2 linked regions of the Rhodopseudomonas palustris genome follow. The protein of the gene in region 2 interacts with the protein of the main gene of each other region in a pairwise test. Links are inferred from orthologs where the notes say so. Each region holds a gene or a part of one and is shown on either strand. Other genes may lie near its edges.

Region 1 (10,449 bases), 2.6 Mb from region 2 along the record:
CGCGGCTTCGCGGGCCGCTGCGGCTTCGATCACCTTGCCGACGATGGTCTTGGCCTCGCTCGGATGCTCCTCGAACCACGCGGCGAGCGCTTCGTTGAGCACGTTCTCGACCACCGGACGCACTTCCGAGGACACCAGCTTGTCCTTGGTCTGCGACGAGAATTTCGGGTCCGGCACTTTCACCGACAGCACCGCGGTCAGTCCCTCGCGGCAATCGTCGCCGGTCAGCGCCACCTTTTCCTTCTTGGCGTTGTTGTCGGCGTAGCCGGTGAGCTGCCGCGTCAGCGCGGCGCGGAAGCCGGCCAGATGCGTACCGCCGTCGCGCTGCGGGATGTTGTTGGTGAAGCACAGCACGTTCTCATGATACGTGTCGTTCCACCACAGTGCGGCTTCGACCGCGATGCCGTTGAGGTCGGCCGCGACGACGATCGGCGTCGGCACGATCGGCTTCTTGTTGCGATCGAGATATTTGACGAACTCGGTGACGCCGCCCTCGTAGCGCATCTCTTCGCGCTTCTCGACTGCGTGGCGCAGGTCGGACAGCAGAATGTTGACGCCGGAATTGAGGAAGGCCAGTTCGCGCAGCCGGTGCTCCAGCGTGGCGAAGTCGTATTCGACGTTGGTGAAGGTCTCGGACGAGGCGTAGAATGTCACCTCGGTGCCGCGCCGTCCGCCCGCGTCGCCCACCACGCTGAGCGGCGCCACTGCGTCGCCATGGGCGAATTCGATGTAGTGCTCCTTGCCGTCCCGCCAGACGCGCAGGATCAGCTTGCTCGACAGCGCGTTGACCACCGAGACGCCGACGCCGTGCAGACCACCCGACACCTTGTAGGAGTTCTGGTCGAATTTTCCGCCGGCGTGGAGCTGGGTCATGATGACCTCGGCCGCCGAGATGCCTTCGCCCTTGTGGATGTCGACCGGGATGCCGCGGCCGTCGTCGCGCACCGTCACCGAGCCGTCGGCGTTGAGGATCACTTCGACCGCGCTGGCGTGCCCCGCCAGCGCTTCGTCGATGGCGTTATCGACGACTTCGTACACCATGTGGTGCAGGCCGCTGCCGTCGTCGGTGTCGCCGATATACATGCCCGGCCGTTTGCGGACGGCATCGAGACCCTTCAGCACCCGGATCGATTCCGCGCCATATTCGGCCGGCGCAGGATGCACGGATTCGGCAGAGGGCTGCCGGGCAGGTTCAGTCATGCAGGGACCTTCAGAATTGCGATCGAATCGGCGTGCGCCATTCGCAGCGAAGCGCTCTTTTGTGCCATGAAAGCAGGGGCGTCACCAGCGCAAAGTCGTGGTGTTCAAGCTGTTGAATAGATAGAGATTTTGGCCGCGCTCGCAAGGCTCGCGAGGGCAGGTTCGGCGGCTGCAGTGAAGATCGGCGATGCGGTCGATTCTGCCCTGCCCGGCGGCCTATCCGCGAGCGCTGATTCGGCCGTTGTCGACGTCGAAAATTGCTGCCGCCGGACCGATCTCCGCGAACGCCAAAGGGTCGGCCCCGGTCATCCAGACCTGCGCGCCGAGCCGGCTCAGTTCGCCGAACAGAGCGGCGCGGCGGCCGGGGTCGAGATGCGCCACCACCTCGTCGAGCAGCAGCAGCGGCGTGATCGAGGTGGTCTCGGCGACGAGCTGGGCGTGTGCCAGCACCAGCCCGATCAGGAGTGCCTTCTGTTCGCCGGTCGAAGCCTCGCGCGCCGGCATCGCCTTCGGCGCGTAGATCACCTCGAGGTCGGTCAGGTGCGGGCCGTCGAGCGTTCGGCCGGCGGCGGCGTCGCGGCTGCGGTTGTCGCGCAGCACGGCGCGGTAGCGGTCCTCGACGACGGTTGCCGGTTCTGACGCCAGCGCACTCTCCATCCAGCCGTCCAGTATGATCCTGGCGGACGGGAACGCCGAGGTGGCGCCGCGGGCATCGATCATGGCGGCCAGCTTGGTCGCGGTCTGCCCGCGCTGTGCCGCGACTGCGATCGCCAATTCCGCGGTTTCGCGCTCGATCGCGTCGAGCCAATGTGAATCCGCGTTGCGGATGTCTTCCAGCAGGCGATTGCGCGACCGCAGGCTGCGATCGAGGGCGGAGACGCGGGCCGAATGTCCGCTGTCGATCGCCAGCACCAGGCGATCGAAGAAGCGCCTGCGTTCCGACGCGGCGCCCATGAACAGTCCGTCCATCGACGGCGTCAGCCACACCATCCGCAGATGATCGCCGAACGCCGCCGCCGAGCCGACCGGTTCGCGGTCAATCCGGCATCGCCGGGTCGTGGCGACATCGCCGCGCGGCGGCTCGATCCCGGTGCCGAGCGTCGCCAGCCCGAGCGCGCCTTCGACCTCGGCCGACACCGCCCAGGAGCCGTCGCCTTCGTGACCGGCGATGTCCTCCAGCCTGGCGCGGCGCAGACCGCGGCCCGGCGCCAGCAACGAGACCGCCTCGAGGCAATTGGTCTTGCCGGCCCCGTTCGGCCCGACCAGCACCACTTGGTCGGCGGTCGTGGTCAGCGACGCGGAGCGATAGTTCCGAAAATGCGTCAGCGTCAGGCGTGTGATGCGGGCGGCGATCATGCAATAGCTTGCTTTGGGGGAGTTGCAAGGGACTGCAACTGGCACTGCAGTCACCCTCCGCGAAAGCGGAGGGTCCAGCATCCCAGAGCGTTCGCTGGTACCCAAGACGCTCTGGAATGACGCTCTGGAATACTGGGTCGCCCGGTCAAGCCGGGCGATGACGATGGTGCTATTGAGGCGCCTCGACTTACACCCGCATCGGCATCAGGACGTACAGGGCGCTCTTGGAATCGCGATCCTGGATCAGGGTCGGCGAGCCAGGGTCGGCGAGCCTCAGCACCGCGACCTCGCCCTCGATCTGCGCGGCGATGTCGAGCAGATAACGTGAATTGAAGCCGATATCGAGCGGGTCGGAGGCGTATTCGACCTCGAGTTCTTCGGTCGCGCTGCCGGAATCCGGATTGGTCACCGACAGCACCAGCTTGCCGGCGGACAGCGCCAGTTTCACCGCGCGGCCGCGTTCGGAAGAGATCGTCGAGACGCGGTCGACCGCGGCCTCGAAGTCCTTCTTGTCGACCAGGAGTTCCTTGTCGTTGTTCTGCGGAATCACCCGGCCGTAGTCCGGAAACGTGCCGTCGATCAGCTTGGAGGTCAGCACGACATTTCCGAGCGTGAAGCGGATCTTGCCGGTCGACAACTCGATCCCGATCTCGGCCTCGGTGTCCTCGATCAGCCGCTGCACCTCGCCCACGGTCTTGCGCGGCACGATCACGCCGGGCATGCCGTCGGCACCGCTCGGCAACGTCAGGTCGAGCTGCGCCAGACGGTGTCCGTCGGTGGCGACCGCGCGCAAACTCGCGGCGCCGGAGCTGCCGGCCGTGTGCAGATAGATGCCGTTGAGATAGTAACGGGTCTCTTCTGTCGAGATCGCAAATTGGGTGCGATCGATCAGCCGTTTGACGTCGGACGCCGGTAGCCGGAAGGCGTGGCTCATCTCGCCGGCTGCGAGATCCGGGAAATCGCTCTCCGGCAGGGTCTGCAACGTGAACCGCGAACGGCCGGCGCGGATCGCCAGCACCGAACGGTCACCGTCGCTCTCCAGCACGATCTGCGAACCGTCCGGTAGCTTGCGGACGATGTCGTAGAACATGTGGGCCGGTACAGTGGTCGAACCGGCGGTCGCGGTTTCGGCCGGCAGCGTTTCCGTCACCTCGAGGTCGAGGTCGGTCGCCTTGAGCGCGAGCTGGGCGTTTTCGGCGCGCACCAGCACGTTGCCGAGGATCGGGATAGTGTTGCGGCGCTCGACCACGCGATGCACGTGGCTCAGCGACTTCAACAGTTGCGCGCGTTCGACCGTGACCTTCATTGCAAAACCCGCCTGCTCCGCGCCCGCATCGTGTGATGAAGCTGCCGGATATGATGGAGGAGGCCCGGCAGCCGGATGCGGCGCCAAGGCCATTGGCACCCGCTGAGGTCACCCGGACCCGCGGGGGGTCCGCAGGGTGGCGTGGTTGTGCGGCTCGCGCAAGAGCGCGCAGCCGCCGCCGGCCCAAATTTCCCCGGGATTCAGGCTGGCCATGATGCCCATTGTGGCGGCGGCGGCCAGGCGCCTATTCCTGAAGCTGGCGCTTCAGGGATTCGACTTCGTCGGACAGCGTATTGTCCTTCGACACCAGTCCTTCGATCTTGCGGACCGCGTGCAGCACCGTGGTGTGGTCGCGTCCGCCGAAGCGGCGGCCGATCTCCGGCAGCGAGCGCAGCGTCAGTGTTTTGGCCAGATACATCGCGACCTGGCGCGGTCGCACCACATTGGCGGTCCGACGCGACGACAACAGGTCGGAGCGGCTGACGTTGTACTGCCGGGCGACGATGCGCTGGATGTCCTCGATCTTGATCCGCTTCGGCTCGGAGGGGCGGATCAGGTCGCGGACTTCATGCTCGGCCATTTCCAGCGTGACCGGCTGATTGTTCAGCTTGGAATGCGCCAGCAGGCGATTGATCGCGCCTTCGAGATCGCGACCGTTATGGGTGATGGTGCGTGCGAGATACTCGAGCACCGGCTGCGGCACGTCGAAGCTGACGTGATGGGCGCGGGCCGCGACCACGCGCGAGCGCAGGATGCCGAGGCGCAGATCCTCGCCGAGCGGCGCCATTTCGACCACGAGGCCGCCGGCGAGCCGCGAGCGCACCCGCTCGTCGAGACTTTCGAGATCGGACGGCGGCCGGTCGGCCGCCACCACCACCTGGCGACCGGCGTCGATCAGCGCGTTCAGGGTGTGGCAGAATTCGGCCTGGGTAGTCTTGCCCTGGAGGAATTGCAGATCGTCGATCACCAGCACGTCGATGCCGCGCAGCGCTTCCTTGAAGGCCAGCGAGGTTTGCGTCTTCAGCGCGGCGACGAAGCCGTACATGAACTTCTCGGCGGTGAGATACAGCACCTTGCGCTCGCTGCCGGCATTGCCCGCCCAGGTCACCGCCTGCAGCAGGTGAGTTTTGCCGAGACCGACGCCGGAATGGATGTAGAGAGGGTTGAACATCACCGGGTCGCCGCGGCGGCCTTCGGCCACCTGCTTGGCGGCGGCGTGCGCCAGCGTATTGGAGCGGCCGACCACGAAGCTGGCAAACGTCAGCCGCGGGTCGAGCGGCGAGCCGCCGAGTGCGTCGTGATTGGCCGATACCGGGGTCGCGCCGTTGCTGCGCTCGGCCGCGGACTTCTGCTCGTCGCGGCGGCTCTCCACCTGCGCCGGTGCTTCCTTGGCCGGCGCAGAACAGCGCGCCGGGGAGCGTACGGTGACGTCGATGCGATTGACGTCCGGCAGCTCGGCCTGCCAGCAGGACAAGACCTTGTCGGAGTAGTGCGTCTGAATCCAGCTCTTCAGGAAGCGGGTCGGCACCGACAGATGTACGCTTTCGTCTTGAACGCTCTCGAGGTCCATCCGCGCGAACCAGCTCGAATACACGTCCTCTCCGACGCTCGAGCGCAACCGGCCTTTCACGCGCGACCAGCGATCCTGTTCCATGTTCGACATTTCAGTAGCTTTTCAATTCCAGAGTGAAGGGCCATCGCAGCGGCGAAGCCATGACGGCTCACGCCGTCGCTGCGACCAGCGAGACGAGATCGGCCAAAGCTCCGCCGGTTCGGCTGAAGCAGCCGACGTCAGATCAGGGCCGAAGAGAGATGGAAAAAGGTCAGCTCAGCGGAGGACTCGACGGATAAACCGGAGTGTGAGCGCAGCAGCGACTGATCAAAAACGAATGTGCCGCGAAGGCGGAAGACTCAACCGGAAGATCGGCAGGTTCGAATGATACGTCGACCAAGGTGCTCATGAAACCTCCCCCTCTCGCCGCGCTCGCGCGCGGCCAGACATCGCCAAAAAAGATCCGCGTCGATGCTCTCACCATGACGATCGCTGCCGTCGATACGCTGCTAACGAAAAATGCCGATGCCGTCATTCGCCTGAAGATCGTTCGTTGCGCGAACGCCTCCACATGAATTCAGACACGGCTTCGCCGGCCCCATATTGCTATGAGTTGCGGTTCGACCGTCATTTGGAAAAGCCACCAACATGCATACCGCCGCCGATTTGCATGTCCGCCCTTGGTTCTCAGATCGCGCTGATCAGAAGAGCCGTGGGCGTCGCGGGTGGACTATGAAAACCACGACGGCTGCCCGGCTGCAATGGATATGATTCCGAGGGGAGGGTGAAGATTTCGCCTCAGCCGACACCGGAGCGCGCAACTAATCGTTTCCGGCGCGGCAAGATTTTGAATCTGTGCATAGATTCGAAGTGTGCTGCGAGCGTGACATTTTGGTCGCGCGCCCAAAAGAACTTCATGAATCCTTTACCTTTGACGGCCGGGTGCCGGCGTTTTCCAAACGCTCGTCCGCGCTTTGCCGATAAGTGGTTCGCTCGCCGCAGATTTTCGTGAGCGCTTGGACAGGGTAACCCTCGTCACAAACGACCGCGTAGTTGCACGGGGAAGCGAGTTCCGAAAGTCAAGCGAGTCGCACAAGGACATCAGTTCCTGCTGGGCCGCAGCGATTTCTGCAGACGGGCGTCAAGCTGGATTGACGGTTGCCGGTGGGTTGTTCCGGAACGGGGCAGGTGGCGCGGAAGGCGCGCGTGAGCGGGCGCGAGTTGCGGGTGCGTGCGTACAGTAATCGAGTGGGTAACTACACGACCGGCGGCGGCTGAGCACGAAGGTGCTTGCGCGGAGGCGCCGAAAAAGAAAATGCCCGGCAGAGCCGGGCATCGAAACCATCCAAGATGATGGTGAGAATTACTTCGCCAGCTTGGCGATGCTGTGCGACAGACGCGACACCTTTCGGCTCGCGGCGTTCCGGTGAATGATGTTGCGCTGTGCGGCGCGCATCAGTTCCGGCTCGGCGCGGGCCATCGCCTTCAGCGCCGCCTCGCGGTCGCCATTGGCGATCGCCTCTTCGACGGTCCGGACAGACCCGCGCATCTGAGTCCGACGCGACTTGTTCACCGCGGTGCGCCGGGCGATCTTGCGGGTCGCTTTCTTGGCGGAAGACGTATTAGCCATGATCTCTCAAATCCTGCAGCGGCCTCTGCTCGAGCGGCCGGGGCTGATTGGCGAAGCCGCTCGATCGCGACGCGCCGTGTGTTCCGGATGTTGCTGAATATGCTCCCGGAGCCGACACGGCCGCAATCCGCGGCGCCGCCCAAAGAACAGCAGCGGCAGGATCGCCCCCACCGCCATTTCCGGGGTTATACTGGCAGTGCTTTCCAGCGTCAACGGGGGCGAGCCGCCAGCGTCCGCGCCGGTTCCGGCAAATCGTCTGCCCCCTCCCCAAGGTCAAGTCGCTGGCGAGGTTGAATTCTGCCGCCCTGCCCGGTAAGCCCGGCCCGGGGCGCCGGCAAAACCTATCGGGGTGGTTGAGATGATCCGCGGCTTCTTTCGGCTGATCGGTCTGCTGTTCCTGACGGGTGGGTTCATCTTCCTGGTCTATGACGGCGCGCGATCGGTCGCCGACAACTCCGTGCAGTGGACCAAGCTCGGGGATTTCTGGAACGACATTCATCAGGCCAGCCAGCAGTCGTTCCGTGACTGGCTGGAGCAGACCGCGCCCTGGCTCTGGACCCACCTGGCCAAATTCGTGCTGGCGCAGCCGACCTTCGCGGTGCTGGGCGTGATCGGCCTGGCCCTTATGCTGCTGTTCCGTCCGCGCAAGCCGCTGATCGGCTACGCCCGAGATTGACGACGAGGCGGCGTAACAATCTCGCCGTCGCTGCGAAGGCACCTATATCCTTAAATTGAGTTGAGAGCCGATTGCATCAGCGCCGCGCCGGTGCTCGGCTGTCGCCATCATGCGTGCGCGGACCGAGCGCGGTACCTGCCGCCATCGACCGAGCCGGGGAGGTCTTCGATGTTCTTCATGCGCAAATCGACCGCGATGCCGAGTGCCGCCGAGGCGTTGCCGGGTCGGCCGACGCCGATCCCGACGGCGTCGACGCATTTCGTCAGCGGGCACCGGCTGCAGCCGCCCTTTCCGGGCGGGCTGGAGCAGGCGGTGTTCGGGCTCGGATGTTTCTGGGGTGCCGAACGCAAGTTCTGGCAGCTCGGTGACGGCGTCTATACCACCGCGGTCGGCTATGCTGGCGGCTTCACGCCCAATCCGACCTACGAGGAGGTCTGCTCGGGCCGCACCGGGCATACCGAAGCGGTGCTGGTGGTGTTCGATCCGGCCCGGATCGCCTACGACGCGCTGCTGAGAACCTTCTGGGAAAGCCACGATCCGACCCAGGGGATGCGTCAGGGCAACGACGTCGGCTCGCAATATCGCTCCGCGATTTACACTTTTGGCGACGACCAGAAGCGGGCGGCGGCGGCCTCGTGCGCCGCCTATGCCGAGGCACTGGCGGCGAAGGGCTACGGCCCGATCACCACCGAGATCGCGCCGTCGGGCCCGTTCTACTACGCCGATGACTACCATCAGCAATATCTCGCCAAGAATCCCGGCGGCTATTGCGGTCTCGGCGGTACCGGCGTGGCGTGCCCGGTCGGGGTCGGCGTCACGGCCTGATCGGGCCGCCGTTCTGATCGAGATGGTCGTTTGCCGCTCGCCGGGTTGCGGGCGGCGGACCAACGCCGCAGCGTCTCGCGGCAGTACAGGGATGGGCCTCCCGCCCACACCGTTTGTTAACCCTAACAGGGCATAAACGAAGCTGTCTCGTGGCGAGGGATAGCTCCAGTGCGTGTCGTAGGTGCGTTTCAAGTATCGATCATCATCGTGGCGACCGCGCTCGCGCTCGGCGGCTGTATGCGGCGGCCGGGTCCGGTCGCCGTGATGCAGACACCGAACACCCTCGATTCGATGGCCTATGGTGGGCGCGTTCCGCCGATGGCGGCTGCCTATGCGGCGCCGGTGCGGAGTGGTCCGGAGCCGGCCTACCGGCTCGATGCCGGCGACCGGCTGCGGGTGGTTGTGTTCGGCCAGGAAGGACTCACCAATACCTATTCGATCGATGCCGCAGGATCGATCACCATGCCGCTGATCGGCGCGGTGCCGGCGCGCGGTCGCACGCCGGCCGGTCTCGCCGCCGAGATCACCGCGCGGTTGCGCCGCGGTTTCATCCGCGAACCGTCAGTCGCAGTCGAGGTCGAATCGTATCGGCCGTTCTTCATCCTCGGCGAGGTCACCGCGCCGGGGCAGTATCCTTATGTGCCGCATATGAGCGTCGAAAGCGCGGTCGCGATCGCCGGCGGGTTCACCCCGCGGGCGCAGCGCGACCGGGTGACCGTGACGCATCCGGAAGGTGGCGGCATGGTACGCGAGGTGGTGCCGCTGGGCACGCCGCTGAGCCCCGGCGATACCGTGTACGTCGGTGAACGCTGGTTCTAACGCCAGCCCGCCCCTCCAAAAACCAAGCTGGAGTTCCGGTTCTGATCCGATCAGAACCGGAATTGGTCTCAGTCGAGGCTGTGACCTCGTTTCACTTCAAGTGTGTGGCCAGGAAATCGAGGCTGCGCTGCCAGGCGCGGTCGGCGCTGGGCTTGTCGTAGCTCGCACGCTCGTCGCAGCCGAAGCCGTGCTGGGCACCGGTATAGACCAGCACCTCGACCTCGGGGCGCTTGGCCTTGATGGTCTCGACATCGTCGAGAGGAATTCCGGAATCCAGTTCGCCGAAATGCAATTGCGTCGGCACGGCCGGTTTGTCGTCGGCGAAGCGGGCGACGGCGCCGCCGTAATAGCCGATCGCGGCTTTGAGGCCGTGCAGCTTGGTTGCCGCCGCATAGGCGACGCTACCGCCCAGACAGAAGCCGGACGATCCCGACCGGGCCGACGCCCTGCACGGCATCGATCGCCGCCTGAGTGTCGCGCAGCATCGCCGGCCAGTCCGGATCGGCGACGAATTTGCGTGCCACCGCGATCTCCTCGAGGGAGTAACCACTTTGGAAGTTGCGCTCGGTGCGATCGAAGATCGACGGCGCGACCGCTACGTAACCTTGCGCCGCGAAGCGGTCGCAGACGTTGCGGATGTGACGATTGACCCCGAAGATCTCCTGGATCACCACGATTGCGGCGTTCGGCACTCCTGCCGGGTCGGCGCGATAGCCGCCGAATTCGAAACCGTCACCGGCCTTCAGCGTGATGTCGTGTCCCACGGGGATTCCTTTACGCTGCGAGAGGGAGGTAGTTGGGCAGCCGTTGGTCGGTACGGCTATCGCCACATCCAGTTGCGACCCCAGTCGCCCTTCCAGCCGGCGAGCCGGCCGTGACGGAACTGCAGGTACAGCCGGTCGCGACGGTCGAACAGGCCGCTGCCGCCCTGGTGGCGGATCACCAGATAGATCTCGTCGCCGGGTGGGCCGCCGACGTAGTTCAGCGGCATCCCGAGTGCCGCAGCGGCGGCGGTGGCGTCCATGCCGAATGTGAGCGGCGTGGTGTTGGAGAGTGTGGCGACGAACGGCGATGCGACGATCGCG
Region 2 (10,397 bases):
GACGTGGCGGGTGATCAGACGAACCGCGTTGCGGCTCGACGTGCACGAGGCGAGCAGCGGACAGTCTTTGCAGATCGCAGGATCGCTCTTGTAGTGGCGGTAGCCGGTGCGATCGGTGGTGGAGTAGCTGAGTAACTGTCCCTGCGGGCAACGATAGCTGTCCAGCTCCGCTTCATAGGCGAAGGCCTTGTTCGGCATCATGCCGGGCCGCGGCGGGGTTGGCCGGCGATAGCCGATGACGCCCGGAATGTTGCGCTGTTCCAGGCCGTGGGCGATTCCTGAGGTGGCATAGCCGGCGTCGAGGCCGACGGCGGCGACATCAAAGCCGAAGCGTTGCCGTTGGCGATCGAGCCGGCCGAGATAGACGATCGAGTCGTGGACGTTGGCCGGCGTGGCGTGTGTATCGGTGATGATCCCGAGCCGGCCGTCGACGGTGCGGTGGTCGAGGTAGAAGAATCCCTTCGGCTTGCCTTCGCGCACCATGTAGCCGGCATCCGGATCGGTCCGCGACACCTTGGTCTCCTTCTCGACCGGCTGTCGCTCTTTCTCCGGGAGGGGTTTCTTGCCGTGGGCCGCGCGATCCGCCTCGATCGCGGCGTCCAGATCATCCCAGTAATCGGCCCGCGATTTGGCGACCACTGCGGTGTCGTAGCGGTTCTTGTTGGCGTTGGCCTTCAGATGCGTGGAATCGGTGTAGAGCACCGTGCCATCGACCAGCCCCTTGGCGATCGCCTGGGTCACGATCGCGTCGAAGATGTCCTGCGCGACCGCAGTGTCGTTGTAGCGGCGCCGCCGGTTCTGGCTGAGCGTCGAGGCGTCGAACACCGGATCGGTCAGCTTCAACCCCAGAAACCACCGATAGGCGACGTTGACCTCGATCTCGCGCACCAGCTGCCGCTCGGAGCGGATGCCGAACAGGTAGCCGATGAACAGCGCCTTGAACATCAGCGTCGGATCGAGCGGCGGCCGGCCGTTGTCTGGGCAATACAGCCCGGCGACCCGATCGTGGATGAACGAAAAATCGATCACCGCGTCGATCTTGCGAAGCAGGTGATCCTTCGGAACCAGACCGTCGAGACTGACCATCTCGATCGAAGTCTGTTGCGGTGAGGGTTTGCGAAGCATCACCCATGGAATCAAAACTCCCCGCCAATGGCGAGGAGTTTGTCAGCAGTCTGAGCCCGGCCTGATCGCATCAGGCCGGGCTTTTTCTATCTTCGACCAGGAAGCGAGCGGACTATTTCGCGGCCGGCGCCTCGGTCGAGCCGGTCGACGGCGCCGACTCGGTGGACGGCTGCGGCTGCGCCGGCACAGTCTCGGACGACTTCTCGGCCGGCGGCCCCGCCGGCGAAGGAGCCGGAGCCGGCTTCGGTTCCGGGGCGGACACGGGCGCCGCCGACTCAGGTGGCTTGTTCCCCGAAGGCTCGGAGGTTTGAGGCTTCGGCGTTTCGGGTTCGGCCGCCTTCGGTGCCGGGGTTACTGCGGGTACCGGATCGGAGCGCACCGGGGTCTCGGCAGCCGGCGCAGCGGCTGGCTTGGTCGCACCGGGCTTGGGCGCAGACCCCGCCTCCTCCTTGCCCGGTTCCTTACCCGGCTCTTTGCCCGGCTCGGACGCAGGGGTGTCCGGCTTTGCGGCAGCGGGCTCGGCCGGCTTCTCGCGGGTACGCTTGGCCTTGCCGCGCTTCTTCTCGGTCTTGGCCTCGGGCGCAGGCGCCGCTGCGGGTTCGGCTTCTGCAGCCGGCGCAGCGGCCGGCTCCTCTGTTTCGACCGGCGGCGCGGGGCGGCGTTTGGTGTTCCGGCTACGCTGGCTCTTTCCTTCTTCGGCTTGCTGGGGAGGAGCGACCTCTTCGGGCCTGGCGGCTTCCTCGGCCCCCCGGCGTTGCCGGCGCGCCCTCGACTCCGGACGGGCGTCCTGCCTGCCACGCGCATCGGTGCCGCCATTGGCGACCAGATAGCCGGCCAGCATGGCGGCCATGTCGCTGCTGGTGGTGTAGTGCTGCCTGAGGAACGACGCTGCGGCGTTCGGCGGCACCGTCCGAAGCAGCCCGCGCGGGCTCTTGTGACAGACGGCGCAGGTGCTCGAGAAGATTTGCGCCGAGCTCTTGCCCGCTTCCAAATTCTGGGCTCGGGCGGGCTGTGCGACGGCAACCCCGAGCACGAGCAATACCGCTACCGAACTGAGCGATCGGCTTACCATTTAGCCCTCCGATGCAAAAAATCACCGCAGCCGCGGCGGTGACCTTTTAGCGAATTGTGAGATGATTGGAAGCGCAGAGATGGAACATCACGGTGCATGAAATGAGGCAGCAGCTCAGCCTCACGCTCATGTCACTAATGATACCTGCGATGCTTGACTATACTTCGATCGCGGTGCTTGCGGCGACGCGACAGGAACAAGCCGCAAGGCCAGTGTTGTAGCAGTCGAGGCGCTGCTCAGGGTCGGCGCCCGAGAGCGAGGCCTGCCGATGGACGGATTGTTTCGTCTGCTGCTGAGCCGCTTCATTCAACGCGGCACCATCGTCTTCACCACCGCGAGCGGCACCACATTTACTTGCGGAGACGGCACCGGAGAGCCGGTGCACGCACGGCTGACGAGCGCCGCGGCACAACGTCGCCTGCTGCGCGATCCGGAGCTCGCCCTGGGCGAGATCTACATGGACGGCGGCCTCGTGATGCAGCACGGCACGATCGCCGACCTGCTCGCTGTGGCAATGGATCAGCCTGACTGGACACCGGACTGGGCGAGATTTCACGGGCTGGTCCGCTACTGGGCCAGGACGCTGCACCAGTTCAACCCGCGCGGCCGATCGCGCGACAATGTCGCACGTCACTACGATCTCGACGGCCGGCTGTACGCGCTGTTTCTGGACTCCGACAGGCAATACAGTTGCGGCTATTTCGAAACGCCCGACGCCAGCCTCGATGACGCTCAACTCGCCAAGAAGCGGCATATCGCCGCCAAGCTGCTCGCCGCCCCGCGGCAGCGGGTACTCGACATCGGTTCGGGCTGGGGCGGCTTGGCACTGTATCTGGCGGAGACTTGCGGCGCAGACGTTACCGGCGTGACGCTGTCGCAGGAGCAGCTCCAGGTCTCCAACGCCCGCGCGGCCGAGCGCAGCCTTGCCGGTCGGGCCCGCTTCATGTTGCAGGACTATCGCGACGTCCCCGGCGGCCCGTTCGACCGCATCGTCTCCGTAGGCATGTTCGAGCACGTCGGCGTCGCACATTACGACGCCTTCTTCCGACGCTGTGCCGAATTGCTCGAGCACGACGGCGTGATGCTGCTGCATTCGATCGGCCGCTCCGAAGGGCCCGGCTTCACCAATCCGTGGATCGCCAAGTACATCTTCCCCGGCGGCTATCTGCCCGCGCTGTCGGAGGTGCTGCCGGCGATCGAGCGCGCCGGATTGTTGGTCTGCGACATCGAGATCCTGCGGCTGCATTACGCCGAAACGCTGAGGGCGTGGCGCGAGCGCTTCCTGGCCCGTCGCGAGGAAGCGGAGCGGCTGTACGACGCCCGTTTCGTCAGGATGTGGGAGTTCTATCTGGCGGCTGCGGAAATGTCGTTTCGCAAACAGAACACCATGGTGTTCCAGATCCAGCTCACGCGGCGCCAGGGCGTGGTGCCGATCACGCGAGACTATATCGCTGCGGAAGAGCGGCGGCTGGCGTCGATCGAAAACGAGCGTCCACCGCGGCTGCAACTCGCCGGCGAGTAAGAGCGCCGGCCGGCATCATGCGCTAGCTGCAGTTCACCAGTCGGCGGCAACCTTCCCGATCCGCTTCTTGCGGCAGCGGCCGTGCCAGATGGGCCTGCGCAGCGCACACCAACGCGCTGTCGGACAACCTGTGCTCGGCCTCTTCGGCCGATGCGCGCTCGAAGGAGTCGATCAGCAAGTTCAGCCAATCGCGATCGGAGTGGTGGTGGCAATACTGCTGTGCCATCTGCGCTGTGTCCATCATCCGAGGTGATCCGCGAGCGGCTGCGGAGTCCTCGACGCTCTTGCCCTGTGTCGCGTCACCTTGTTGGAGCTTCCCACAATGTGGGCGCCTCGATGATCGCGTCTTCCGCTATCCTCGCCGAAAATTCTTACGAATCCCCGACCGGAGCGGTTCGATCTGTCTCGACCGTTCATTTTGAACTGTCGCCGGACAACGGCAGAAGGTTCAAGCCTTCCGCCGCCGCGGCCGGAACGCGTCAAGCACGGGGTACGGCCGCTCCAGCGGTCATCCACACTCTTGTCGCGCTGGTGCATAACGCGCGAATGCGGCTTTCGCTCCCGCCGAAATCGGCGCTTTAGTCGCGCCCCGCATCCGACAAATTCGACCCGATATTCGAGAGCTATGGCCGCAACCGATTCGAACGTTCTGAAGCTTGCGCCGGAACCCGGCGTGCCGGCATACCGGACCGCGCCCCACAACATCGAGGCCGAGCAGGCCCTGCTGGGCGCGATCCTGGTCAACAACGATGCGTTCTATCGGGTGTCGGACTTTCTCGAGCCGAAACATTTCTTCGAGCCGATCCATCAGACCATCTTCGAAACCGCGGCCAGCATCATCCGAGCCGGCAAGATCGCGACCCCGGTCACGCTGAAGACGTTCCTGGCGGCCGATCTCGATCTCGGCGGCCTCACGGTCGCGCAGTATCTGGCGCGGCTTGCCGCCGAAGCCACCACCATCATCAACGCCCAGGACTATGGGCGGACGATCTACGAGTTGTCGCTGCGCCGTGATCTGATCGGCATCGGCACCGACATGGTCAACGTCGCCTACGACGCTCCGGTCGACTTCGCCCCGCGCAATCAGATCGAGGACGCCGAGCGCCGGCTGTATGAGCTGGCGGAATCCGGCCGCTACGACGGCGGTTTCCAGAAATTCTCCCAGGCGCTGACCACCGCCGTAGACATGGCGGCGAAGGCGTTCCAGCGCGACGGCAAGCTGTCCGGCATCTCCAGCGGACTGCGCGACCTCGACACCCGGATGGGCGGCTTGCAGCACTCCGACTTGATCGTGCTCGCAGGGCGCCCCGGTATGGGCAAGACCGCGCTGGCCACCAACATCGCCTACAATGTCGCCAAGGCCTATCGCGGCGAGGTGCAGCCGGACGGCTCGACCAAGACCGTCAACGGCGGCATCGTCGGCTTCTTCAGTTGCGAAATGTCGGCCGAACAGCTCGCGACCCGTATTCTCGCCGAGCAGGCCGAGATCGCCTCGAGCAAGATCCGCCGCGGCGGCATCTCGGAAGCCGACTTCGACAAGATCCGCGACGTTTCGATCGAGTTGCAGTCGCTGCCGCTGTTCGTCGACGAAACCGGCGGCCTGTCGATCGCGCAGCTCACCGCCCGCGCCCGCCGCCTGAAGCGGCAGAAGGGCCTCGACATGCTGGTGGTCGACTACATCCAGCTCTTGCAGGGCTCGAGCAAGAAGGGCGACAACCGCGTCCAGGAAGTCACCGAGATCACCACCAGCCTCAAGGCGCTGGCGAAGGAATTGAACATCCCGGTCATCGCGCTGTCGCAGCTTTCGCGTCAGGTCGAATCCCGCGACGACAAGCGACCGCAGCTCGCGGACCTGCGTGAATCAGGTTCGATCGAGCAGGACGCCGACGTGGTGATGTTCGTGTACCGCGAAGAATACTATCTGCAGAACAAGGAGCCGCGGCCGGGCACTCCCGAACATGAGAAGTGGGCGACCGACATGGAGCTGGTCCACGGCAAGGCCGAAGTGATCATCGCCAAGCAGCGTCATGGTCCGACCGGCACCGTCGATCTGCAGTTCGAAGGTCAGTTCACCCGCTTCAGCGATCTCACCGACGACAGCCACCTGCCGGAACGTATTTGACGCCGGAGCGGACCTGAGCCGCGCCGGCTGCCGTTGAACGGGCCGCAGGCAAAGCATAAGGTGCGCCATGCACATCCTCCCCGATCCGAACGCTACCGTTGCCGAGTTGTTGACACCGGAGGCGGGAAAAGCCGCCGAGTTCGCCGCGGCCACCGCGGCCGCTTCCGGCATTCTCACCATCGATCTCGACGCGCTGGTTGCGAACTGGCGCAAGCTCGAAAAGACCGCGGTGCCGTCGGAATGCGCCGGCGTGGTCAAGGGCGACGCTTATGGCTGCGGCGCCGGCCCGGTGGTCAAGGCTCTGCTCGGCGCGGGCTGCAAGACGTTCTTCGTGGCGACGCTCGGCGAAGCCCGCGCAGTGCGCGAGGTCGCACCGGAGGCGACACTCTACGTCCTCGACGGGTTCTTTCCGTATTCCGGCGACGAATTCGCCAGGCTGAACTGCCAACCGGTGATCGGCGATCTGTACGAACTGGCCGAATGGGACGTGTTCTGCCGCCGCACCGGCTGGCGCGGCGGCGCGGCCCTGCACATCGACACCGGGATGAGCCGGCTCGGCCTGACGATCACCGAGGCGCAAGGCATCGTGCCGCGGATCGTCGCCGGCGACCACGGCATCACGCTGGTGATGAGTCACCTCGCCTGCGCCGATCTCGTCAATCATCCGCTGAACGCCAGGCAGGTGACCGCATTTCGCGAAATCGCCGGTCAGTTCACCGGCGTATCGGCGTCACTGTCGGCGTCTTCGGGGATCTTCCTCGGCCCGCAATTCGCGTTCGATCTGGTGCGCCCCGGCGCGGCGCTGTACGGCATCAATCCCACGCCGGAAGCCGACAATCCGATGCAGCCGGTGGTCGACCTGAAGGCGCGGATCGTGCAGGTCCGCAGCGTCGAGCGCGGCGACACCGTCGGCTACGGCGCGACCTGGAGCGCACGGCGCCCGAGCAAAATCGCGGTGCTGTCGGCCGGTTATGCGGACGGTTATTTCCGGGCCGCCGGCTCCAGCGACGGCACCCGCGGCGCCGAGGTGATCATCGCCGGCGAACGCTGCCCGATCGCCGGCCGCATCTCGATGGACCTGCTCGCGGTCGACGTCACCGACCTGCCCGCCAACGCCGCCCGGCGCGGCATGATGGCGACCCTGATCGGCGACGGCATCACCGTCGACGAACTCGGCCATCACTTCGGCACGATCGGCTACGAAGTGCTGACCAGTCTCGGACCGCGCTACACCCGGATCTACAAGGGCGGCGACGCCAAGCCGGAGAACAAGCCTGCCGAGGGTGACGGCCTGCCCACCGCCTCGGCCGGCTGAGTCCCAAGCACGAACTCTCAGCGGCATTGCGAGGAGCGCAGCGACCAAGCGATCCCGAGCGCAGTCCACCGCGTCGGTTGGGTGCTTCGCTGCGCTCGCGATGACGAAGCCTGTCACCGGATCGGCCAGCCGGCTCAATCCTCGTGGACCAAAAACAGAAATCCGGTGATCGCCGCCATGAAGGCGAACGAACCGGACACACCGACCACGAAGACGATCCGCACCAGGGTCGGCGCTTCGCTGGTGGCGATCACGCCCGACAGGCCGAAGTAATTGTTGTACAGCACGATGCCCGCGAACAGCGCCCCGAACGCTGCGCCCATCGCGAAATGGCCGGCGACCTGCCGCCACTTCCGCCGCTCGTAGTCCCGATGTCTGTCGTCTCGCATAGCGGATTGAACGTAGCCGAGCGGCGGCCGTTCCGGAAGCGTCCCCGGGGGCGGATCATTGCGGCGGTGGTGATGCTCCCTCCGCCGGCGCCGCGCGCCCCGAAGCTCAGTGACGCGCGAACAGATCGCGCAATCGGCACAGCGTGGTGGTGATGTCGAAACTCTGATCGGGCAGATCTTCGCCCTTGATGATCAGATCGATCGCGGTCGCCGGGTCGGTCTCGCCGGTCAGCAGCACGTCGGCGCCGCGCTTCTTCATGTGGCGGACGTAGCCGTCGCCAGCGCTCCCGGCCACGATCAGTTCGACTCCGTCGAGCGGATGCGGGCCGTCGTCCTTGAAGTAATGGGGAAGCTGCTCCTTCACCAATTCGATCCGAGCCGGTGCCGGCAACGGCTCGCCGGCGCTGTGTCCGGCCAGATCATAGACCAGCCAGCGCGGCGCCTGCCCGGCGTGGCCGCTGATGGTGAGCCAATCCTTGGTTGGAATGGCGATTTTCATGTCCTCACTTCCCCAAATACGCCCCGGGCGGGCGCCCGGAGTCCACCGCATTCTCGAACAAACTTCGGTGTCTGTCTGCTGGACCGTTGACGAACAGAACAAAATGTGAACATCAAGAATGTATCTGTCCCCGGTCCACCCGAGCACGCGATGGCCAAAGCCACCTCCTCCTTCGTCTGTCAGAACTGCGGCGCGGCGTTCAATCGCTGGCAGGGCAAATGCGAGGCGTGCGGCGAGTGGAATACGCTGGTCGAAGAGGCCGGCGACAACGCGGTGCCGGTGTCGATCCGCGCCAAGCGCCGCGGCCGGACGTTCAAGCTGGAGTCGCTGGCCGGCAAGAGCAACGACGCGCCGCGGCTGCCGTCGGGCATGGCCGAACTCGACCGCGTCACCGGCGGCGGCTTCGTGCGCGGCTCGGTGCTGCTGGTCGGCGGCGATCCCGGCATCGGCAAATCGACGCTGCTGACCCAGGCCACCAGCCTGATGGCCAAGGCCGGACATCGCACCGTGTACATCTCCGGCGAAGAAGCGATCGCGCAGGTCCGGCTGCGCGCCGAACGGCTGGGCCTCGCCTCCGCACCTGTCGAACTCGCCGCCGAGACCTCGGTCGAAGACATCATCGCGACGCTGTCCGAAGGCGCGACGCCGAAGCTGATCGTGATCGATTCAATTCAGACGATGTGGACCGACACGGTGGAGTCGGCGCCGGGTACGGTGACCCAGGTCCGCGCCTCGGCGCAGGCGCTGATCCGCTTCGCCAAGAAGACCGGCGCGGCGATCATCCTGGTCGGCCACGTCACCAAGGACGGCCAGATCGCCGGCCCCCGCGTGGTCGAGCACATGGTCGACGCGGTGCTGTCGTTCGAGGGCGAAGGATCGCAGCAGTTCCGGATCCTGCGCTCGGTGAAGAACCGGTTCGGTCCCACCGACGAGATCGGCGTGTTCGAAATGACCGGGCTGGGCCTGCGCGAGGTCAGCAATCCCTCCGAGCTGTTTCTGTCGGAGCGCGATCTCGGCTCGCCGGGCACCGCGGTGTTTGCCGGGATCGAAGGCACCCGCCCGGTGCTGGTGGAATTACAGGCTCTGGTGGCCCCTTCGACGCTCGGCACCCCGCGGCGCGCGGTGGTCGGATGGGATTCGGCGCGGCTGTCGATGGTGCTGGCGGTGCTGGAGGCGCATTGCGGCGTCAAGCTGAGCGGCTACGACGTCTATTTCAACGTCGCCGGCGGCCTGCGCATCAACGAGCCCGCCGCCGACCTCGCCGCCGCCGCCGCACTGGTTTCGTCCCTGGCCAACGCGCCGCTGCCGCCGGACGCGGTGTATTTCGGCGAGATCTCGCTGTCGGGCGCGGTTCGCCCGGTGGCGCAGACCCCGGCCCGGCTGAAGGAAGCCGCCAAGCTCGGCTTCGCCCGTGCGGTGCTGCCGGAACAGACCCGCGGCGAAGCTCCGGCCGATGCCGGGCTGGCGCTGCAATCGGTCGGCGGGCTGTCCAGCCTGGTCGCGGACATCGCCGCGCGCGGCACGCGGCGGAGCCACGACGATGGTACGCCGCGGACCAAAGCTGCCTCAAATGCAACACCGGCGCGATTCCGGCGCCAGGAGGGTTGAAGCGGCGTGACGTTTCGGGGGCGCGCCGCTATACAACGCCCGCGCAAGCTGAACGTATCCGGCCACCAAGCTTTAACCCAGCGGAACATTGCTGTGGCGAGGCGGACCGGGGTGGTTTTCTCGCCTTGCGCCGCGTGCCATACCACCGTCACCTGTGCCGACCCCGTGCACGCCGATTCGCCGTTGTGCTGACCGAGCGGACCTGACCTGCCGATGCCGATTACCATCCTCGATCTCGTCGTTCTCGCGGTGATGTTGGTGTCCGGCCTGCTCGCGATGGTGCGCGGCTTCATGCGCGAAGTGCTGTCGATCGCGGCCTGGGGCGCGGCCGCGCTGGTGACGCTGTACGCGTTCCAGAAGCTGATGCCGATGGCCCGGACCTATTTCTCGTCCGAGACGGTCGCGGCCATCGTGGTGATCGCCGGCGTTTTCCTCGGCACGCTGATCATCGTGTCGATCATCACGGTGCGGATCTCGGACATGATCCTGGATTCGCGCATTGGCGCGCTCGATCGCACCCTCGGTTTTATGTTCGGTCTGGCCCGCGGCCTGCTGATCGTGGTGGTGGCGTATCTGTTCTTCAACTGGCTGGTGCCGGACAAGCAGCGCCCCGAATGGGTCACCAACGCCAAGTCGCGCACCGTCCTGCAAGGAACCGGTGACTGGCTGATGACGCTCTTGCCGGACGACCCTGAAAATACCATCTTGAAGCGGTTCAAGAAGAACAAGCCGGACGAAGACCAGC

Evidence for each region.
Region 1: the proteins of FLL57_RS10840 (region 2) and dnaA interact in binary tests that used the Escherichia coli proteins (3 or more experiments, as listed by UniProt). The link is inferred for Rhodopseudomonas palustris from one-to-one orthologs.

What each region holds. Positions count from the first base shown.
Region 1 is NZ_CP041387.1:4,936,752-4,947,200, forward strand. Bases 3,317-6,310 are described here. They hold dnaA (chromosomal replication initiator protein DnaA), read right to left. Parts: upstream 5,526-6,310; coding sequence 4,107-5,525; downstream 3,317-4,106. Other genes in these bases: dnaN (DNA polymerase III subunit beta), read right to left, coding at 3,317-3,862; FLL57_RS23430 (hypothetical protein), read left to right, coding at 5,822-5,989. In the rest of the region: gyrB (DNA topoisomerase (ATP-hydrolyzing) subunit B), read right to left, coding at 1-1,200; DNA replication/repair protein RecF, read right to left, coding at 1,417-2,556; more of dnaN, read right to left, coding at 2,744-3,316; rpsT (30S ribosomal protein S20), read right to left, coding at 6,778-7,044; FLL57_RS22780 (hypothetical protein), read left to right, coding at 7,403-7,720; peptide-methionine (S)-S-oxide reductase MsrA, read left to right, coding at 7,889-8,545; FLL57_RS22790 (polysaccharide biosynthesis/export family protein), read left to right, coding at 8,714-9,364; FLL57_RS22800 (hypothetical protein), read right to left, coding at 10,185-10,449. UniProt on the Escherichia coli protein: Plays an essential in the initiation and regulation of chromosomal replication. Binds in an ATP-dependent fashion to the origin of replication (oriC) to initiate formation of the DNA replication initiation complex once per cell cycle.
Region 2 is NZ_CP041387.1:2,375,348-2,385,744, forward strand. Bases 3,651-6,592 are described here. They hold FLL57_RS10840 (replicative DNA helicase), read left to right. Parts: upstream 3,651-4,344; coding sequence 4,345-5,841; downstream 5,842-6,592. Other genes in these bases: FLL57_RS10830 (SAM-dependent methyltransferase), read left to right, coding at 3,651-3,719; FLL57_RS10835 (hypothetical protein), read right to left, coding at 3,742-3,963; alr (alanine racemase), read left to right, coding at 5,909-6,592. Outside these bases: FLL57_RS10825 (hypothetical protein), read right to left, coding at 1,238-2,032; more of FLL57_RS10830, read left to right, coding at 2,466-3,650; more of alr, read left to right, coding at 6,593-7,156; FLL57_RS10850 (hypothetical protein), read right to left, coding at 7,291-7,545; FLL57_RS10855 (NifB/NifX family molybdenum-iron cluster-binding protein), read right to left, coding at 7,652-8,044; DNA repair protein RadA, read left to right, coding at 8,195-9,652; FLL57_RS10865 (CvpA family protein), read left to right, coding at 9,866-10,397. UniProt on the Escherichia coli protein: The main replicative DNA helicase, it participates in initiation and elongation during chromosome replication. Travels ahead of the DNA replisome, separating dsDNA into templates for DNA synthesis.